2 linked regions of the Telluria mixta genome follow. The protein of the gene in region 1 interacts with the protein of each later gene in a pairwise test. Links are inferred from orthologs where the notes say so. Each region holds a gene or a part of one and is shown on either strand. Other genes may lie near its edges. The genes, in order: ftsL and ftsB.

Region 1 (11,108 bases):
AGCGCCTCGACGGCGTCGAGCGCGGCGCGCAGTTCGACGCCTTTCGCCAGCAGCGCGCCCAGCACCGCCAGCACGTTGCTCGCGTTGAAGTGGCCGACCATGTGCGTGCGCGCGACCGCGCTGCCGTACGGCGACTCGATGTGGAATTCGCTGCCGTTTGGACGGCTGCGCAGGTTCGATGCGCGCAGCACGGCGACGCCGTCCAGCACCGGTTGCTCGTGGACCGCACGCAAGGTGTAGCCGAGGACGGCCACTTCCGGTCGTTCGCTGCGCAGGTGCCGCGCGATGCGCACGCCCGCTTCGTCGTCCAGGTTGACGACGGCCGTTTTCAGGCCCGGCCAGTCGAACAGCTGGCGCTTCGCCGCTTCGTACGCCGCCATGTCGCCGTGGTAGTCGAGGTGGTCGCGCGTGAGGTTCGTGAACACGGCCACGTCGAAGTGCATGCCGGCCGTGCGGTGCTCGACGAGGCCGATCGACGACACCTCGATCGCGAGCGACGTCGCGCCCGCGTCGCGTAGCCTCGCGAGTTCCGTCGCGAGCAGCACGGCGTCCGGCGTCGTGTAGCCGGTCGCGTCGAATTCCGGCTCCGCGCGGCCGCGCACGAGGCCCACGCCGAGGGTGCCGATGACGGCGGCGGTCTCGTTCAAATGGGCCAGTGCCTGCGCGATCCACAGCGCGCACGAGGTCTTGCCGTTGGTGCCCGTGACGCCGACGGTGAACATGGCGGCATCGGGCGCGCCGTAGTACGCGTGCGCGATCGGGCCGGCGTTCTTTTTCAGGTCCTGCGTAGCCAGATGGGGCACCGTCAAAGCGGCGTCCCAGGTGAATTCGCGGTCGTCGTACACGACGGCGGCGGCGCCGTTCTCGATGGCGGAGCGGATGAAGCGGCGGCCGTCGGCGGCCTCGCCCGGATAGGCGAAGAACACGTCGCCGCTGCGCACGCGGCGCGAGTCGGAAACGAGACGGCCGCCTGGTGCGGCGGCCTTCATCCAGTCGATGATGTTCGGCGTCTCGGCCATCAATTACTCTCCTCGAGCGGATGTTCCGGAATGATGATGTCGGTGACCGTGGAGTCGGGCGGCACGTTGGCGGCCCGTAGTGCATTCGCGGCCAGCGCCGCGAACGTCGGCGCCGCGACCGCGCCGCCGGTGTGGAACGGTCCGGATGGATCGTCGATCATCACCGCGATGACGAAACGCGGGTTCGACATCGGCGCGATGCCGACGAAGTTGCCGACGTAGTGCGTCTGCGAATAGCGGCCGTTGATGACTTTCTGCGCCGTACCGGTCTTGCCGCCGACGCGGTAACCGGCCACCTGCGCCTGCGATGCCGTACCCTGCGGGCTCACCACCGATTCCACCATCGTGCGCATCTGCGCGGCCGCCTTCGGCGAGATGATCTGCTGGCCGACCGGCTTGTCGGTCACCTTCTGGAACGACAGCGGAATGACGTCGCCGTCGCGCGCGAAGATCAGCCACGCATGCGCCAGCTGCAGCAGCGACATCGAGATGCCCTGGCCGAACGACATGTTGGCCTTGGCGACGATCGGCCACGATTTGTAGGGACGCACGCGGCCGGCCGCGGCGCCCGGGAAACCGTAGCGCGGTGCCTGGCCGAAGCCGACCTTGGTGAACATCTCCCACATCTCCTGGGCCGACAGCAGCTCGGAGATCTTGGTCGTGCCGATGTTGGACGATTTCTGGATGATGGTGCCGACGTCGATGACGCCGTGCGGGTGGGTATCGCGGATCGTGTGGCCGCCGGTCTGGTAACGGCCGTTGCCAGTGTCGAACAGCGTGGTCGGCTTGATCAGGCCCTTGTCCAGCGCCAGCGCGACGGTGAACGGCTTCAGGGTGGAACCCGGCTCGAACGTGTCGGTGATGACGCGGTTGCGCAGCTGCTCGCCCGTCAGGCGCGAGCGGTCGTTCGGGTTGTACGTCGGCCAGTTGGTCAGCGCCAGCACCTCGCCCGTGTGCACGTCCAGCACGACGGCGGCGCCGGCCTTGGCGTGGAACTTCTCGACGGCCTCCTTGATGCTGTTGAAGGCGATGTACTGCAGCTTGGAATCGACCGACAGCGTGATGTCCTTGCCGTCGTGCGGCTCGCGCGACAGGCCCACGTCCTCGACGATGCGGCCCAGGCGGTCCTTGATCACGCGCCGGCTGCCCGTCTGGCCCACGAGGTTCTTCTGCTGCGCGAGCTCGATGCCTTCCTGTCCCACGTCCTCGACGTTCGTGAAGCCGACGATGTGCGCCATCACCTCGCCTTGCGGGTAATAGCGCTTGTATTCCTTGCGCGTGTCGATGCCGTCGATGCCGAGCTTCTCGATCTTGGCGATGACGTCCATCTCCACCTGGCGCTTCAGGTAGACGAAGGTGCGGTCCGAGTCGAGCTTCTTCAGCAGGTCGGCCTCGGGCAGGTCGAGCAGTTGCGCCAGTTCGCGCAGCTTGGGACGCGGCGAATCCAGCACGTCCTCGGGGATCGCCCACACGGCCTTCACCGGCAGCGACGACGCGAGCACGATGCCGTTGCGGTCGAAGATCTTGCCGCGCGTGGCCGGCAGTTCGAGCGTGCGCTCGTAGCGGCTCGCGCCCTGCTTCTGCAGGAAGCGGTTGGAGACGCCCTGCAGCCACATCGCGCGTCCGGCCAGCGCGAAGAACGCGGCGAACAGCACGAACAGGACGACGCGCGAGCGCCAGTCCGGCAGCCGCACGGCCAGCACGGGGCTCTTGGAAAACGCCACGCCCTTGGCGGCGGCGACGCGGGATCCGTTCGTGCCGGCCTTCATTTACCACCTTCCATCAGGTATTGGGTACGCGCCGGAGACAGCGGTGCCATGTCCAGCTGCTTGCGCGCGATCTGCTCGATGCGTTCGTTCTTGCCGAGGGTGGACTGGTCGAGCTGGAGCTGTGCCCAGTCGATCTCGAGCTGGCGCTGCTGCTGTACCAGCTTTTCCTGGTCGATGAACAGGTGGCGCGCCTGGTAGCGCGCGTTCACGACCGACAGCGCGCAGCCGACGAGGAGCACGGTCAGCACGACGTTCAGCTTGCCCGTCATGCGTCCGCTCCCAGCCGTTCGGCCACGCGCAGCACCGCCGAACGGGCGCGCGGATTGGCGTCGACTTCCACGCCGGAGGGTTTCGTCTTGCTGATCAACTTCATCAAGGGCTTGGGCAAATCGACGGCGCGGATCGGCAACCGGCGGTCCGGTTGCTCGACCTTGGCCTTCGACGCCAGGAACTGCTTGACCATGCGGTCTTCCAGCGAGTGGAAGCTGATCACGGACAGGCGCCCGCCGGGCGCCAGCAGTTCGAAGGCGGCGTTCAGACCTGCTTCAAGGTCCTCAAGCTCTTGATTGATGAAAATCCGGATAGCCTGAAAGGTGCGGGTTGCCGGATCCTTGCCTTTCTCCCGGGTTTTGACCGCGTTTGCCACGATTGCGGCAAGCTGTCGTGTGCTTGAAATTGGTTCGATTGCCCGGCCAGCAACAATCGCCTTTGCAATCTGAAAAGCAAACCGTTCTTCCCCATAATCCCGAATCACCTTTTCCAGTTGTTTCTCCGGCACTTCGGCCAGCCAGGCGGCGGCGGAAATACCCCGTGTCGTATCCATCCGCATGTCCAGGGGACCATCGTTGCGGAAGCTGAACCCGCGGCTCGCATCGTCGACCTGGGGCGAGGAGATGCCCAGGTCCAGCAGGATGCCGTCGACCTGGTGCACGCCCCGCGCCGCCAGCGCTTCGCGCATCGTCGCGAAGCTGTCGTGCACGATCGAAAAGCGCGGATCGTTCATCTGTTCGGCCGTCGCGATCGCCTGGAGATCCTTGTCGAAACCGATCAGGCGCCCCTCGGGCGCCAGTTTCGACAGGATCAGCCGGCTATGACCGCCGCGGCCGAACGTGCCATCTATATAAATGCCTGCCGTGCGATCGCCTTCGAGGGCGAGTGCATCGACTGCTTCATCCAACAGCACCGTACGATGCTGCAAACCGGGCACCGGCTGAGTCACATTCATGCGGCGCCTTAGAAGGAGAAATTGGAAAGGACATCGGGCATGCCACCCGCGACGGCTTGGGCCTCGTTTTCTGCCAGCTTGGCGGCGTCCCAGATCTCGAAATGGGTCCCCATCCCGAGCATCATCACTTCCTTCTCCAAACCAACTGCATTGCGCAGCTCGGGCGAAATGAGCACCCGACCCGCGCCGTCCATCTCGACATCGCAGGCGTTCCCCAGGAAAATGCGTTGCCACGCCCGCGCCGACATCGGCCAGGCGGCGATCTGTTCGCGATGCTCTTCCCACACCGGGCGCGGGAAGAACAACAGGCAACCATGCGGGTGTTTCGTGAGCGTCATACGGCCTTCACATTGCTGCATCAAGGCGTCGCGATGCTTGGCCGGTATTGACATCCGTCCTTTGGCATCGAGATTGATCGCTGACGCGCCCTGAAACACGTTGTACCTAGTTTTGGAGAGTTATCAGTCTGATTATTTTTAGGCGCCGGGAGATACACCGATCTCCCACAAAACTGCACTTTTTGCCACCGTTTCCCACTTTAGAGGAAGCGTTGTCTGTGGTCAAGCGAATTCACGTTTAGAAAACGGCGAAATTGCCAATGAAACCAATGACTTAGCGAACTTACTTGACGGAACCTCAAGTAAAAATGTTGAGCAAAATTAGGCACTTAGGTAAAACAATGCATGTGCCACCTCATCTGCACACATGTGTTTTACCCTTGATAAAGGACAAGTCTTGACTGTCGGTAGGTTGCCTTATGGCAACGTGCTCAGCACGACAGGAACCGTGATTCGATCCCGTGCGCGTTAGAATGAAGGCGAGGCGATCACCCGGCCGTTTCCGGCTCGCTTGGCGGTTGTTTCGGGGAGCCTCGTAGTATAAGTGAGTCCGTACTATCGCGCAGGAGTTTTGCCATGAGCATTACGTTGGCCCGCAGCCGTGCCGTCTACGATCTCAATGAAGTACAGGGCGCGCTCGACCGTAGCCGCGGACGTTCGCCCGAGCTCGAAGCGTTCTATGAACGCATGCTCGAGACCGGCGCCGAACGTTTCGTCACTACCCCCTCTTCCATCGACGCCCTCGATCCGCTGTTCGAGGAATGTCCCAATTTCGACGACGTGCTGGACGACCTCGCGCGCTATCTGCGGTTGGCCCATGCCGGCGATAAAGGGTTCAACGTCATGCCGATCCTGCTGCTGGGCGGCCCGGGCGTGGGAAAGACCCATTTCGCCAAGCGCTTGGCGAAGGTCATGCAGACGGACTACGAGCTGATCAGCATGAACGCCCTGTCGGCCGGCTTCGTCATCACGGGCAGTTCGGCCAGCTGGCGCGGCGCCAAGTGCGGCAAGGTGGCCGAACGCCTCGTGCGCGGCCAGTTCGCAAACCCGGTGATCGTGCTGGACGAGGTGGAAAAGGCGACGGGCTCCTCGCAATCCGACCCGCTCGCGGCGCTCTATCAATTACTGGAACCGGAAACGGCCAGCGCGTTCCGCGACGAATTCATCGACGTCGACATCGACGCCTCGCAGATTTTCTGGGTGCTCACCGCGAACTCCACCGAAGGCATCCCGCACCCGCTGCTGAACCGGATGGCCGTCTACGAAGTGCCGGCGCCGACCCCGGAACAGGCGGCCGGCATCGCCCAGCGCATGTATGCCGGGCTGTTGCGCGAGCTGAACCTGGCGGCGTTCGATCCGATGCTGGGCGACGTCGTGCTGGACAGGCTTGCGGGCGTGTCGCCGCGCGACTTGCGCAAGACCTTGCTGGATGGGCTTGGCTATGCGGTGGCGGACGGGAGGGTGCACGTCAAAGCCGACGATATCCGCCTCAAGCCCACGCCGGGCAAGGGGCGGATCGGGTTCTAGCCGGGCACCGGCGTGATACGGGCGCGCAGGCGCGGCGCCGCGAAATCGAGGAAGACCCGAAGCTTGCGCGGCAGCGGCGTCTGCCCCTTGTGTACCAGGCTGACCGGCAACGGCGCCGGCTCGTCGTCCTGCAGGACGACGTCGAGCGCGCCGTTGCCGACGGCTTCCGCCACCTGGTAGGACAGCACCCGTATCAATCCCACGCCCAATGTCGCCGCGGCGATCGCCGCCTCCGCCGTGTTGACCTCCAGACGCGGGATGACCGGCACCGACACTGTCGACCTGCCATCGCCGAACACCCAGGCGCGCCGCGATTCCAGCACATCGAAACCGATGCAATCGTGCGCCGTCAGTGCCGCGGGCCCGGCCGGCACGCCGCGTTGCGCCAGATAGGCAGGGCTCGCGCAGACGACCGTGCGGACCGCGCCTACCTGGCTCGCCATCAGGGTACTGTCGGGAAGCTTGCCGATGCGTAGCGCGACATCGATCTGCTCTTCCATCAAGTGAACGACGCGGTCCGTGAGCAGCAGCTTGATCCTGATCTCCGGATACTGCGCGAGGAATTCCGCAACCACCGGGACGATGTGCAGCCGTCCAAAAACGATCGGTGCAGTTACCGCGAGCTCTCCCTTGGGTGCACCGTACTCGCCGGTCGCGATACGCTCGGCTTCGCCGACGTCGTCGAGGATGCGCCGGCACGCCGCGACGTAGGCAGCGCCCGCTTCGGTCAGCGATAGCTGCCGGGTCGTCCGGTGCAGCAGGCGCGCGCGCAGATGCGCTTCCAGCTCCGCGACCTTGCGGCTGACCGTAGGGAGCGGCATGCCGAGACGGCGTGCCGCGGCCGACAGGCTACCGGCATCGACCACGGCCAGCAGAATGGACATGGCCTCGAGGCGATCCATCGATACTCTCAATTATTGAAAGAATGACTTTCAATAGTATGGGATTCTCTTTATGGCTGCAACTCCATAGACTCTCATTTCATCATTCCTGAAGGAGAGTTTGTGAGCACCCTGCCCCTGATGCGGCTACATCAGAACCTGGACGACTTCGAGGCTTTCTACAGCATGCTGGACGATTCCCACGCCGGGCTCGACCCGACCCGGAGCCGAATTCTCGATAGCCAGCTCGTACTACTGCTCGCAAACCATATCGGCGATATGTCGGTGCTGCGGGAAGCCTTCGCGCTGGCCCGCGTCAAGCTCGACGTGATACGGCCGGCCCCGGAAAACGCTGGTTAACCACTTACCGAGATAACCGAATGGAAACCAGTATCGACAAACAGCCGGCGCTGACCGCGTCATGGGGTTCGGTCAAGCACCTGCCCGTCAATCTGTTCGGCGCCGTGATGGGCCTGGCAGGCCTTTCGCTGGCCTGGCGGGTCGCTTCGAATGTGTTTGGCGCCGGGACGATGATTGCCGACGCCGTCGGGTTGACGGCAATCGTCGTGTTCATTGCGCTTGCGCTTGGCTATGGCGCAAAGTGGGCAAAATATCCATCCGCCGTGAAAGATGAATTCACTCATCCAATCGCCGGCAATTTCTTTGGCACGATTACGATCGGCATTTTGCTGCTATCAACCGTGGTGGCAACCTACAGCAAATTGCTACAGGAGATCGTTTGGACGATAGGCACGATCTCGACAATCGCACTGAGCTTTATCAGTCTGACTCGACTTCTCAAGGGAAATATGGATGCCGACCACGCGACGCCATCCTTGCTGATCTCCGGCGTCGCCACACTCGATATTGCGGTAGCGGGCGGGACCTTGCCGATGGCCTGGGCACATGAAATCAATCTCTTCGCCGCAAGCGTCGGTGGAGTCGTGGCCATCGTATTTTTCACGATGATCTTTTCCCGGCTCGTCCACCAGGCGCCACTCGCATCCGGCATGATGCCGTCGATGATGATCCTCATCGCACCGTTCGAGGTCGGGTTCCTCGCTTATGTCAACGTCGTACAACGCATCGACGCATTCGCGGCCTTGCTGTTCTATGTCGGCCTGTTCTTCTTCGCGATTCTGGCCACCCGGATATTCCGGCGTTCGATCGCGTTCGCGACCGGGTGGTGGGCCATCAGCTTCCCCATGGCTGCGCTGTCGAACGCGGCGTTGAAATACGCGGCGGCACGACAGACGATCGTCCTGGATGTCCTGGCGGGTGCGCTCCTGGTCATCGTGACGATCACCATTGTCGTGCTGTTCGTCCGTACGCTTCGCATTCTGATGAATGGCAAACTGCTGGGCGGTTGAAAGACCAGTCAGAACTCTTCCCACTCCTCGTCCGCGCCGGCACTGGCCAGATGCCTGGCGCGCGGCCGCTCTGTCGACGTCTTGGCCGGCGCAACAGGTTTCTTCCGCACCGGCGGCGCGATCGCCGGCGCGGCCTGCCTGGGCTGCACGGCGGGCACCGGCACGGGCCGGTCGTGTGCACCGCCCAGCCTGAACACGGAAACGGTCTGCGACAGCTTGGCCGCCTGCTCGCGCAGCTGCTCGGACGCCGCGGCCGCTTCCTCGACCAGCGCGGCATTCTGCTGCGTGGTCTGGTCCATCTGCGAAATGGCAAGCTGCACCTGCCCGATGCCGTCGGTCTGCTCCTGGCTGGCCGCGCTGATCTCGCCCATGATATCGGCCACGCGGCGGATGCTCTCGACCACGTCGCGCATCGTCGTTCCGGCCTGGTCGACCAGCCTGCTGCCGGCGTCCGCCTTCTGGACGGAGTTGTCGATCAGCGCCTTGATTTCCTTCGCGGCCGCCGCGCTGCGCTGCGCAAGGCTGCGCACTTCCGACGCCACCACCGCGAAACCCCGTCCCTGCTCGCCGGCGCGCGCCGCCTCGACGGCTGCGTTCAGCGCCAGGATATTGGTCTGGAAGGCGATGCCGTCGATGACCGCGATGATGTCGACGATCTTGCGCGCGGATTCGTTGATCGCGCCCATGGTGTCGACCACTTCCGCCATCACCGCGCCGCCCTTCTCCGCCACTTCCGATGCGGACACGGCGAACTGGTTGGCCTGGCGCGCATTGTCCGCATTCTGTTTCACCGTCGACGTCAGCTCTTCCATCGACGACGCCGTCTCTTCCAGCGACGATGCCTGCTCCTCGGTGCGCGAGGACAGGTCGGCGTTGCCGGACGCGATCTGCTGCGATGCGGACGCGATGGTCTCGGTGCCGCTGCGCACTTCGCCGACGATGTTGACCAGCGCTTCGTTCATGTCGCGCAGGGCTTGCAGCAGCTGGCCGGTTTCGTCCGCCGAATGGACGTCGATCCGTGCGCTCAGGTCGCCGGTGGCCACGGTGCGCGCCACGCCCACCGCCTGCCGCAGCGGCCCCGTGATCGAACGCGTGATCCAGATGGCGACAGACGCACCCAGCGCGAGGGCCAGTGCCGCCAGGCCCATCAGCCAGGTGCTGGCCGTGCGATAGGTGTCCTCGGCACGACGGCCGCTGTCGAGCACGCGCGCATCCTGCAGCTTGATCAATTCGCGCACGGCGTCGAAATAGCTGCGCTGGTCCTTGCGCACCTGGGTCAACAGAAAAGTCGCGGCTTCCGGTTTTTTACCGGCATCCATCATGTCGAGAAAGGCCTGCTGCGACGTGCGGTACACCTCCCTCGCATCCTGCACGGCTTTCAGCTTGATCTTGCCTTCGTCGGATTTGATCAGTGCCGCCAGCTTGTCGAGATTGGCGGTGTTTTCCTGCCTGTTCTGAAGCACGGTCTGCCGTTCCCGCGCCACTTCTTCGGGTTTATCCCACAACAGCATATTGCGCATCGCGCGGGCATTGCGGTTCACGACATCGAGGCTTTCGTAGGCGAGGACCGTTTTCGGATAATCCTCGTTGACGATCTTCGACGTTCCTTCATTCAGCAGATGCAGGCTGGCGATGCCGAACCAGATGCATGCCGCCAGCAACGCGAGCAGCAGCGCAAACGCGCCACCCAGCCGCGTACCGATTTTCCAGTGTTTGATGTTCATGCAGCCTCCATTCGTCGGAACCAGCGGGCAGCTTACGTGATTGCACTAAAGCATTGTTTGACGCTTATCCATTCGCTCAGGAAACGACGCCCATTTCCTCGACGCGCAGGTAATTCACGAGTTCATCGCGCTCGAACGAACCATCCCACTGTTTTTCGCCGAGCAGTTGCGGCAATGCGCTGTGGGTCAGCAATGCGTGGAATTTATCCTTGATGAGTTGCGGCCGGATATCCCGGACGCGCACCCGCGACACCTTGCGCGACAAATCCATGACGATCCCGAACAGGATCCAGTCGAGCTGTACCAGCAACATGCTGGTCGACTGGATCGCCCGCGGCGCGATGCTCGTTTCGTAAAGGCGGGCGACCGACGATTGCCGCGCCCCGACATCGTCGCCGGCATCGCCCGCCAGTTCCTCCGGCCACCAAGCCAATACCTGGTTCAGCAGGCAGTCGAAATCGGCATGGTCGGGAAGGGTGATTTGCCCATCAAACATAAAAGAAAGGTAAGAAATATTACCGGGCAGTATATCGATGAAAGTGAACGAAAAGCTCTCACAATTTCACATTGGAACGAATTGCACTGTAGAACAGTGTGCATCCCATCATAGATAAGGCTTTATAAGCCATAAAGCGTTATTTATGAGGGTATTTCCATAAGAAACCCGTTTGCGGCAACGACGACAAGCATGTGCGCAACCACGCGATCGTCCATGGGCAAGGCCGCAAAGGCTGGCGTCTCGCGTCGGCGCTCGACGTCGTGCCGAATCCGGCCGAGACGCCGCACCGCCTGGTCATGCAACTGTCCAGGGGGCGCTTCGCATTGCGCGCGACGCCGTCCTCGGCGATGCGATTCGCTTCGGTTTTACGGGCCGCGACGCTGCACGCCAGGATGATCGAGAACCTCGCACGCCTGCGCGATCGCTAGAACCTACTCGTCCACCTTCGCATCCTCGCTCTTGGCGGCTTCCATCGCTTCCGGCTCGAGCACTTCCGCCGACTTGTTCATGCGGATGAACACGCCCCAGCCGGCCATCAGCAGGCCCGCCGCGACCAGGACCGACGCCGCGTGCGGCAGCAGTTCCGGTTCCTCGTGCAGGGCCTTGAAGGTGCCGACCAGCCCTTCGATCGACAGCGCGACCACGACGACGACCATGAAGCGCGACAGGTAGCGGCGCACGCGCGTGGGTGCGCTGATGTGGGCGTCGCGCACGACTTCTTCCTCGGTGATGGTCTGCGCGATCTGCAGCGAGACG
Region 2 (9,054 bases), 2.8 Mb from region 1 along the record:
GGATCGATGCCGGCCGCCAGCCAGTCGATGACCATGTCCCACGTGCTTTTCTCGATGATCGCCGGGTCGTCGTAATGCGTGGTCAACGCGTGCCAGTCGGCCACGAAGAACAGGCAAGGCAGTTCGGACTGCATGCGGATCCAGTTCTTCAGGGCCCCGTGGTAGTGGCCAAGGTGCATCAGCCCGGTCGGGCGCATGCCGGAAACGACACGGTCGGGAAACATGGCGGTATCAGGTCAGGAGAAAATTCAGGGGATAGACGATCAGGTGCAGCAGCAGGTTCGCGATCACGCCCACCCAGAACAGCCAGTGCTCGATCACGTGCAGGAAGATCAGCGCGAGCAGGATGATGAAACCGTACGGTTCCAGGCGCGCGAACTGGAATGCGGCCTTGTGCGGCAGCAGGCTGAACAGTACGCGGCCGCCATCCATCGACGGGATCGGCAACAGGTTGAACGCCATCAGCCACAGGTTCGTCTTCAGGCCGGCGTCCGCCACGAGGTGCGGGAACGACTCCTGCACGCTGAAGTAGTCGAGGAAAATCCCCAGCAGGAGCCAGATCAGCGCCATCAGGAAGTTCGCACCCGGACCGGCCAGGGCGACCCACGCCATGTCGCGCTTCGGATTGCGCATCTGCCCGTAGTTGATCGGCAGCGGTTTCGCGTAGCCGAACACGAAGTGCACCGTCAGGTACATCACCACCGGAATGACGATGGTGCCGATCGGATCGATGTGAGCCAGCGGATTGAAAGTGGTACGCCCGGCGGCGTGTGCGGTGTTGTCTCCGAAGCGTTTCGCGACGAACGCCTGGGCGGCGTCGTGCATCGTCAGCGCAAAGAGGACAGGCAGTGCATATACTGCCAGATTGCGTATGAGTTCATCCATAACCTGCGATTCTATCAGAGCGCGCGGGAGCGGCGGCCTCGGCCTACAGGCCGAACGCGGCCGGATCGCCCCGGCCCTCGCGTACGAGCTCGGCGTCGGGACCCGTGAGGTCGACGATGGTGGTGGGTTCGAGCGTGCCGGCACCGCCGTCGATCACGAGTTCGATCTGCCTGTCGAGGCGCTCGCGCACCTCGTCCGGATCGGACAGCATGTTGTCGTCGCCCGGCAGTTGCAACGTGGTGCCGATCAGCGGTTCGCCCAGCTCTTCCAGCAGCGCCAGCAGGATCGTGTTTTCCGGCACGCGGATGCCGATCGTCTTGCGCGACGGGTGCGACAGCCTGCGCGGCACTTCCTTCGTCGCTTCCAGGATCACCGTGTACGGGCCCGGCGTGACGGCTTTCAGTTGCCGGTACTGGCGGTTGTCGACGCGCGCATACGTGGCGATCTCGGACAGGTCGCGCACGAGCAGCGTGAGATGATGCTTCTCGTCGACGCCGCGGATGCGCCGCAGTTTTTCGACGGCCGCCTTGTCGTCGAGGCGGCACACGAGCGCATACGCGGAATCGGTCGGCGCGGCGACGATGCCGCCGCCCTGGATGATCTGCGCGGCCTGGCGGATCAGGCGCGCCTGCGGATTCTGGGGGTGAACTTCGAAGTATTGGGTCATCGCGCCAGCCCCGTCTGGCGCAGCGCCTGAAGTGCGGCGATGCGTTCTTCCATGGGCGGGTGCGACGCGAACAGCGCGCCCCAGCCGCTGCCGTGGCCGGAAATGCCCGACGCGGCCATCGACTGCGGCAGCGCGCCCGGGTGCATGCCGGACAGGCGCGCCAGCGCATGCTGCATCGGCAGCGGGCTGCCCAGCAACTGGGCCGATCCGGCGTCGGCGCGGAATTCGCGCTGGCGCGAGAACCACGCGACGATGATCGACGCGACGATGCCGAACAGGATCTCGCACACGAACACGGTGATCGCATAACCGAAGCCCGGCCCGCGCTCGTCGCTGCCGCGGCGGAACACGAGGTTGTCGACGAAGAAGCCGACCACGCGCGCGAGGAACACGACGAACGTGTTCACCACGCCCTGGATCAGGGTGAGCGTGACCATGTCGCCGTTGGCCACGTGCGCGATCTCGTGGCCCAGCACGGCCTCGACTTCCTCGCGGTTCATGTTGGCGAGCAAGCCCGTCGACACGGCAACCAGCGCGGAATTTTTAAAGGCACCCGTCGCGAACGCATTCGGTTCGCCGTCGTACACGGCCACTTCCGGCATGGCGATGCCCGCGCGCTGCGCGAGATTGCCCACCGTGCTCATCAGCCACGCCTCGGTGGCATTGCCCGGCTGTTCGATGACGCGCGCGCCGGTGGACATCTTCGCCATCGGCTTGCTCATCAGCAGGGAAATGATGGAGCCCGTGAAGCCCACGACGAGCGAGAACACGAGCAGCGCCCCGACGTTGATGCCCTGCCCGCCGACGGGGCGGCCCACGCCGAGGACGTTCAGCACGATCGACAGCACGAGCACGACGGCGAGGTTGGTGGCGAGGAACAGCAGTATGCGCTTCATGGGACGGGTCTCCGGCCGGGTTCAATATCAGTCCGACAAGATAAGGGTGGGATGACGATTTTTCAAGCCCAATCCGTCGTTCCCGCGGAAGCGGGAACCCATACTGAGTTACCGAAATCGATCAATTTGCGGACCACTGACGATCGCGACGTCGGAAGTTCAGTATGGGTCCCCGCCTTCGCGGGGACGACGGCTCATCGGCCGCGGGCGTTAGAACCAATCATGCCAAACCGGCGTGACGCCACTCGGCAATGGCGGCAACTGGTCGAACTCGACGCGCGACTCCCCCGGCGCGTGGAAATCCGTCCCGCGCGACGCGAGGAAGCCGTAGCGCCGCGCCACCTCGGCATACGTCGCGTACTGGTCCGGCGTATGGCTGCCCGTGACGACCTCGATCGCATTGCCGCCCAGCTGCTTGAACTCGTCGAACAGCGCGCCCTCGGCCGTCGCGTCGAAGCGGTAGCGGCCCGGGTGCGCGATCACGGGGACGCCGCCGGCCGCGCGGATCCAGCCCATCGCGTCGGCCAGCGTGGCCCAGCGGTGCGGCACGTAGCCCGGCTTGCCTTCCGTGAGATAGCGGCGGAACACTTCCGACGTGGTCGAACACGCGCCGACCTCGCACAGATAGCGCGCGAAGTGGGTGCGCGACAGCAGGTCCGGGTTGCCGACGTATTTCAGCGCGCCTTCGTAGGCATTCGGGATGCCGGCCTGGTCGAGCTGCGCCGCGATCTCGCGCCCGCGCGCGTCGCGCCCGTGGCGCGTGGCTGCCAGGCCTTGCACGAGGGTTGGATTGTCTTCATCGACCTGCAGACCGACGACGTGGATGGTCTCGCCGGCCCACGTCACGGAAATCTCCACGCCCGGCACGAAGCGCATGCCCAGTTCCTGCGCCTTGGCGCGCGCGGCCTTGATGCCCCCGATCTCGTCGTGATCCGTCAGCGCCCATGCGTCGACACCGCCCTTGCGGGCATACGCGGCCACGGCGGCGGGTGCGAGCACGCCGTCGGAGACGTTGGAGTGGCAGTGGAGGTCGACTTTCATGGCAGGTCCGGGCACAGGTATCTTTTCGAAATACCATTGTACGCGGTTCGGGTTCGATCACGCCGCCAGGAATTCCTCGATCATGCGCGCCAGCACTTCCGGTTGATCGTGATGCAGCATGTGGCCCGCGTCCGGCATCATGCGCGGCGTGACCTTCGCCAGTTGCGCGAGCCGGCGGTCGACTTCGTGGCGGGCCTCTTCCTTCGGACCCATCCAGCGCCACATGTCCGTGTGCTCGGCCTCGACCCACAGCACGGGCGCCGTGATGCGGCGCCAGCACGCGAGCACCTCTTCCACCTGGTACAGCAGCGGCCCCGGCATCTTGTGCGCCGGGTCGCCCAGGATTTCCCATTCGCCTTGCGCATTCCGTGCGGCCCAGTGCTGCGCGAGGAAGGCGGCGCGAGCGGCGGGCAGGCGCGGGTTCGTCTTCTGCAGGCGCGTCGCCACCTCGTCCAGGCTGGCGTAGCCGCGCATGGTGGGCGGCGCCTTCACTTCGTCGAGCCACTTGGCGTAGCGGCCGGGCGCCTGTTCGGGGCGCGTCGCAGGCAACCCGAAACCTTCCAGGTTGATCAGCTTCGCAATGCGCTCCGGCCGCACGCCCGCATACACGCTCACGATGTTGCCACCCATGCTGTGGCCCAGCAGGTTCACGGGCTCGCCGGGCGAATAATGGTCGAGGATCGCTTCCAGGTCGGCGAAGTAGTCGGGAAACCAGTACGTGTCGTTGCCGGAGCGCTCGGTGAGGCCGAAGCCGCGCCAGTCGTGGGCGATCACGTGCCAGTCGCCGGCCAGCGCGTCGACGACGAACTGGAACGACGCCGACATGTCCATCCAGCCATGTGCCATGAACAGCTTGGGCGCGCCCTCGCGGCCCCAGTGGCGGACGTGGGTGCGCAGGCCGCGGATGGTGAGGAATTCGGAGCGGGACGGTGTCATGGCATTTCCTGTTCAGGAGTTAAATAAGTACGACCGTTCGCATTATAAGCACGAAGCTTGTAATCCTGCTGGCCGGCCCCATCTGGGCCGCTTAAGTGCGCAACGGCGTAAAATACGGCATCTCAACCTTCCGCGAGCACTCCATGGCGATTTACCAGCTGGGCGAAGATGCGCCCGAGATCGATCCTTCGGCCTATATCGCCGATTCCGCCAACCTGATCGGCAAAGTGACGGTCGAGGCGGATGCCTCGGTATGGTCCGGCGTAACGATCCGCGGCGACAACGAGCGCATCACGATCGGCACCGGCAGCAATGTCCAGGAAGGCACGGTGATGCACACGGACATGGGCTTTCCGCTCGTGCTCGGCAAGAACGTCACCGTCGGCCACCAGGCGATGCTGCACGGCTGCACTGTCGGCGACGGCGCGCTGATCGGCATCCAGGCCGTGGTGCTGAACGGCGCGAAGATCGGCAAGGGCTGCCTCGTGGGAGCCGGCGCTGTGGTCACCGAAGGCAAGGAATTCCCGGACGGTTCGCTGATCCTGGGCGCCCCGGCCAAGGTGGTACGCACGCTTACGGAAGACGACCTGCTCCGCCTGCAGCGCAGCGCCGAAAGCTATATCGAGCGCGGCAAACGCTTCAAGGCGGAGCTCAAGAAAATCGGATAAAGAATGACGACTGATACCAGCAAGGACACCCTCCAGAAATTTATCTTCGACAACGCAGCCGTGCGCGGCGAGCTCGTCGAGATCTCCAATGCGTGGCGCGAGATCCAGTCGCGCCACGTCTACCCGAAGGCGGTGCGCGCCTTGCTGGGCGAAATGGTCGCCGCGGCGGCGCTGTTGTCCGCCAACCTCAAGTTCAACGGCTCGATCGTCATGCAGATCCATGGCGACGGCCTGGTGAAGCTGCTCGTCGTCGAGTGCGACGCGAACCTGCGCATGCGCGCCACCGCCAAGCTGAGCGAAGGCGCCGAGGTGCCGGACGACGCGTCCGTCGCCCAGTTGCTGAACCAGCACGGCCGCGGCCGCTTCGTGATCACGCTCGACCCGCAGGACAAGGTCCCGGGCCAGCAGCCGTACCAGGGCGTCGTACCGCTCGTCGGCGAAGACATGGCGACCGTCATCGAGAACTACATGCTGCGCTCGGAACAGATGGATACCAAGCTGTGGCTGGCGGCCGACGAGCATGTCGCACGCGGCCTGCTGCTGCAAAAGTTGCCGCGCAATTCCAATGTCGAAGGCCAGGTCAAGCAGGCCAGCGAGGAAGAAGACCTCGAGACGTGGACCCGCGCCATCATGCTGGGCCAGACCTTGAAGCAGGAAGAACTGCTCACGACCGACGTGGAAACGCTGCTCCGCCGCCTGTTCTGGGAAGAGACGATCCGCGTGTTCGACCCGCTGCATCCGGAATTCCACTGCTCGTGCTCGCGCGAAAAAGTCGGCAACATGCTCAAGATGCTGGGTAAGGAAGAAGTCGAGTCCGCCCTGCACGACCTGGGTGAGCTGGGCATCAACTGCGACTTCTGCGGCAAGCACTACGGCTTCGACGCCGTCGACTGCGCGCAATTGTTCGCCAGCGACACGACGGCCGACGGTTTGACGCCCGCGTCCAGCGTGAAGCACTGATCGCGCGGGGACGTCATTGACGCCCCCTATCATTTTGATTGGGAATATAAACTGCCGCTATTGATAGTTCCTGCTAAGCTGTCATCAATGACACTGAGACAGGAGAGCACCATGAGCAGCAACATCAATATCGGCATCAGCACCGAAGACCGCGCGAACATTGCCAATGCCCTGTCGCGCGTCCTCGCCGACAGCTACATGCTGTACCTGAAGACCCATAACTTCCACTGGAACGTGACGGGTCCGATGTTCCAGACGCTGCACATCATGTTCATGGAACAGTACACGGAACTGTGGAACGCGCTGGACAATATCGCCGAACGCATCCGCGCCCTGGGCCATTTCGCACCGGGTACTTATGCCCGCTTCGTGGAACTGTCGTCCATCAAGGAAGAAGCCGGTGTGCCGAACGCACAGGAAATGATCCGCCAACTGGTCGATGGCCAGGAAGCGCTGATCCGCACCGTGCGCGAAGCGTTCAAGATCGCCGACGAGGCCAATGACCAGCCGAGCGCCGGCATGCTGAGCGACCGCATGGAGATCCACGAAAAAAATGCGTGGATGCTGCGTTCCTTCCTCGAGAACGGCCAGTCTGCCTGACACCGCTTTTGCCGCAGACGACCTGTCGCTACAGGTCGATGCGGCATCGTCTTTATTGCCGGTCGGAAGTCAACCGCCAACCCTGTCGGAATTGCCTGATTCCGGATGTCCGGCCGGTTCGACTTGCGCTGCATCAATTGGCATACATCAACGACACGTTTCAATGGCCTCCAGTGTACGAACCCGTGCACTTATCACCGGGAATGTGTCGCCTTTTCGCGTCCCGTTTTGCAAACTTTTGGAGAACCGGATGAAATCAGTACGTGCCAATGATGCAGCGTCCAACGCCAACACAGCCGCGCCCCGTAGTAAAGTCATCGCCCGCTACCCCATCGCCACGATCGGCTCGCGCACCCGCCGCGGCGGTGAAGTCGTGCTCGCGTCGCGGGGCGAGCCTGCCGACGATTACCGCATCGCCTGCGTCGGCGACCGGGTGCGCTATCCGGACGGCAGCGAGAGCGTGATCGTGTCGGGTGCCGGGCATGCGTCGACGTATGCGAACCGGCCGATCGCCCTCGTGGGCAGCCATATCGCGAACGGCGACCGCATCGTCGCGCGCGCGGAGAGCATCGGCGAGATCGTCGTCATGGAAGGAGAACCGATTCCCGGCCTGCTGGAGCCGGGTTATGCGCCGCCGGCCGCCGTCGGGGCCAGCGCCTGACGGGCGGCCCGTCGGCGTGCGCGGCTGCAATCAGTCAGCGGCAGCGAACGCCGGCGGGCGCGAGAAGTTTGATCAGTTGGGCGCGCCGTCGGCCGGACGGTGCAAGTCGATGACCTTCATGATCGCCAGCAGACTGTCGAGGCCCATCTCGCCGCGATTCATGGCGGCGGCGAGCAGGTCGCGCTGCAGGCCGGCCGCGGCGGCCAGGTGCGTGAGGCCCGCGGAGCGCGCGACGAGCTTCAGCGCCTCCGTCATGGTCTCGGGATCGCCGGCATCGAACGCGGCGGCGAGATAGCCTGCGACGGCCTCGAGCGTATCGAGCGCCGGCGGGGAAGCATCCGTGGGGGTCATGGCGTGCCCTTCTTGACCTTCGGCGGCGGTGGCGGCGGCGGTTCCGTCATCATGACGGCCGGCTTCTCGTCCTTGCGCAATACCTGCACGAAGATCTCGTTCGACTTGATCATGCCCAGTTCGTAGCGCGCGCGTTCCTCGACGGCGCCGAGGCCATCCTTCAGGTCGCGCACTTCCGATTCCAGCTTGGCATTGCGGGCTTTCAGCTGTTCGGTCTTGGCACGGGAGGCCGCCACCTGGGATTCCAGGTCGGCCACGGTAAGCCAGCCGCCCTTCCCCAACCACAGGGGATACTGGATCAGCAGCAGCAGGGCTGCCAGGGCAAGGGTGATGAGACGCATGGATGAATACGGCTGGCGGGATAACGACACGGGCCCGGCGAACGAACCCGTGTCCATACTACAGCATTACTTCAGGTTATAGAAAGCATCGCGGCCCGGGTAGCTGGCGATGTCGCCCAGGTCTTCCTCGATGCGCAGCAGCTGGTTGTACTTGGCCATGCGGTCCGAACGCGACAGCGAGCCCGTCTTGATCTGCAGGGCGTTCATGCCGACGGCGATGTCGGCGATGGTCGAGTCTTCGGTCTCGCCCGAACGGTGCGAGATCACGGCCGTGTAGCCAGCGCGCTTGGCCATCTCGATGGCGGCGAAGGTCTCGGTCAGGGTGCCGATCTGGTTGATCTTGATCAGGATCGAGTTGCCGATGCCCTTCTGGATGCCTTCTTTCAGGATCTTGGTGTTGGTGACGAACAGGTCGTCGCCCACCAGTTGCACCTTCTTGCCCAGGGCGGCGGTCAGCGTTGCCCAGCCTTCCCAGTCGCCTTCGGCCATGGCGTCCTCGATCGAGACGATCGGGTACTTGTCGCACCAGGTGGCCAGCATGTTGGTGAAGTCCTGGGCCGACAGCTGCAGGCCGCCTTCGCCTTCCAGCACGTACTTGCCGTCCTTGTAGAACTCGCTGGCGGCGCAGTCCAGGCCGATGGCGATGTCCTGGCCGGCCACGTAGCCTGCCTGCTCGATCGCTTGCATGATCAGCTTGATGGCTTCTTCATGGTTCGCGACGGACGGAGCAAAGCCGCCTTCGTCGCCGACGGCCGTGTTCAGGCCCTTGCTGTGCAGGATCTTCTTCAGGGTGTGGAACACCTCGGCGCCGTAGCGCACGGCTTCCTTGAACGACGGAGCGCCGACCGGGATGATCATGAATTCCTGGATGTCCAGGTTGTTGTCGGCGTGCGCGCCGCCGTTGATGACGTTCATCATCGGCACCGGCATCTGCATCGCGCCCGAACCGCCGAAGTAGCGGTACAGCGGCAGGCCGGCTTCTTCAGCGGCGGCCTTGGCGACGGCCATGGAGACGGCCAGCATCGCGTTCGCGCCCAGGCGGCTCTTG

The links.
Region 2: the proteins of ftsL (region 1) and ftsB interact in binary tests that used the Escherichia coli proteins (3 or more experiments, as listed by UniProt). The link is inferred for Telluria mixta from one-to-one orthologs.

What each region holds. Positions count from the first base shown.
Region 1 is NZ_CP119520.1:778,675-789,782, forward strand. Bases 1,422-4,333 are described here. They hold ftsL (cell division protein FtsL), read right to left. Parts: upstream 3,058-4,333; coding sequence 2,785-3,057; downstream 1,422-2,784. Other genes in these bases: P0M04_RS03405 (peptidoglycan D,D-transpeptidase FtsI family protein), read right to left, coding at 1,422-2,788; rsmH (16S rRNA (cytosine(1402)-N(4))-methyltransferase RsmH), read right to left, coding at 3,054-4,013; mraZ (division/cell wall cluster transcriptional repressor MraZ), read right to left, coding at 4,022-4,333. Also shown: P0M04_RS03400 (UDP-N-acetylmuramoyl-L-alanyl-D-glutamate--2,6-diaminopimelate ligase), read right to left, coding at 1-1,019; more of P0M04_RS03405, read right to left, coding at 1,019-1,421; more of mraZ, read right to left, coding at 4,334-4,450; P0M04_RS03425 (AAA family ATPase), read left to right, coding at 4,928-5,878; P0M04_RS03430 (LysR family transcriptional regulator), read right to left, coding at 5,875-6,780; P0M04_RS03435 (DUF2783 domain-containing protein), read left to right, coding at 6,883-7,119; P0M04_RS03440 (SLAC1 anion channel family protein), read left to right, coding at 7,140-8,129; P0M04_RS03445 (methyl-accepting chemotaxis protein), read right to left, coding at 8,138-9,853; P0M04_RS03450 (hypothetical protein), read right to left, coding at 9,930-10,349; P0M04_RS03455 (hypothetical protein), read left to right, coding at 10,544-10,780; P0M04_RS03460 (hypothetical protein), read right to left, coding at 10,784-11,108. UniProt on the Escherichia coli protein: Essential cell division protein. May link together the upstream cell division proteins, which are predominantly cytoplasmic, with the downstream cell division proteins, which are predominantly periplasmic.
Region 2 is NZ_CP119520.1:3,616,199-3,625,252, reverse strand. Bases 6,335-9,054 are described here. They hold ftsB (cell division protein FtsB), read right to left. Parts: upstream 8,007-9,054; coding sequence 7,662-8,006; downstream 6,335-7,661. Other genes in these bases: eno (phosphopyruvate hydratase), read right to left, coding at 8,073-9,054; P0M04_RS16115 (helix-turn-helix domain-containing transcriptional regulator), read right to left, coding at 7,387-7,665; P0M04_RS16120 (PAAR domain-containing protein), read left to right, coding at 6,904-7,314; P0M04_RS16125 (Dps family protein), read left to right, coding at 6,335-6,653. In the rest of the region: P0M04_RS16165 (tryptophan--tRNA ligase), read right to left, coding at 1-224; P0M04_RS16160 (site-2 protease family protein), read right to left, coding at 232-825; P0M04_RS16155 (L-threonylcarbamoyladenylate synthase), read right to left, coding at 929-1,552; protease HtpX, read right to left, coding at 1,549-2,448; P0M04_RS16145 (3',5'-nucleoside bisphosphate phosphatase), read right to left, coding at 2,659-3,489; P0M04_RS16140 (alpha/beta fold hydrolase), read right to left, coding at 3,547-4,425; P0M04_RS16135 (gamma carbonic anhydrase family protein), read left to right, coding at 4,569-5,093; Hsp33 family molecular chaperone HslO, read left to right, coding at 5,097-6,053; more of P0M04_RS16125, read left to right, coding at 6,165-6,334. UniProt on the Escherichia coli protein: Essential cell division protein. May link together the upstream cell division proteins, which are predominantly cytoplasmic, with the downstream cell division proteins, which are predominantly periplasmic.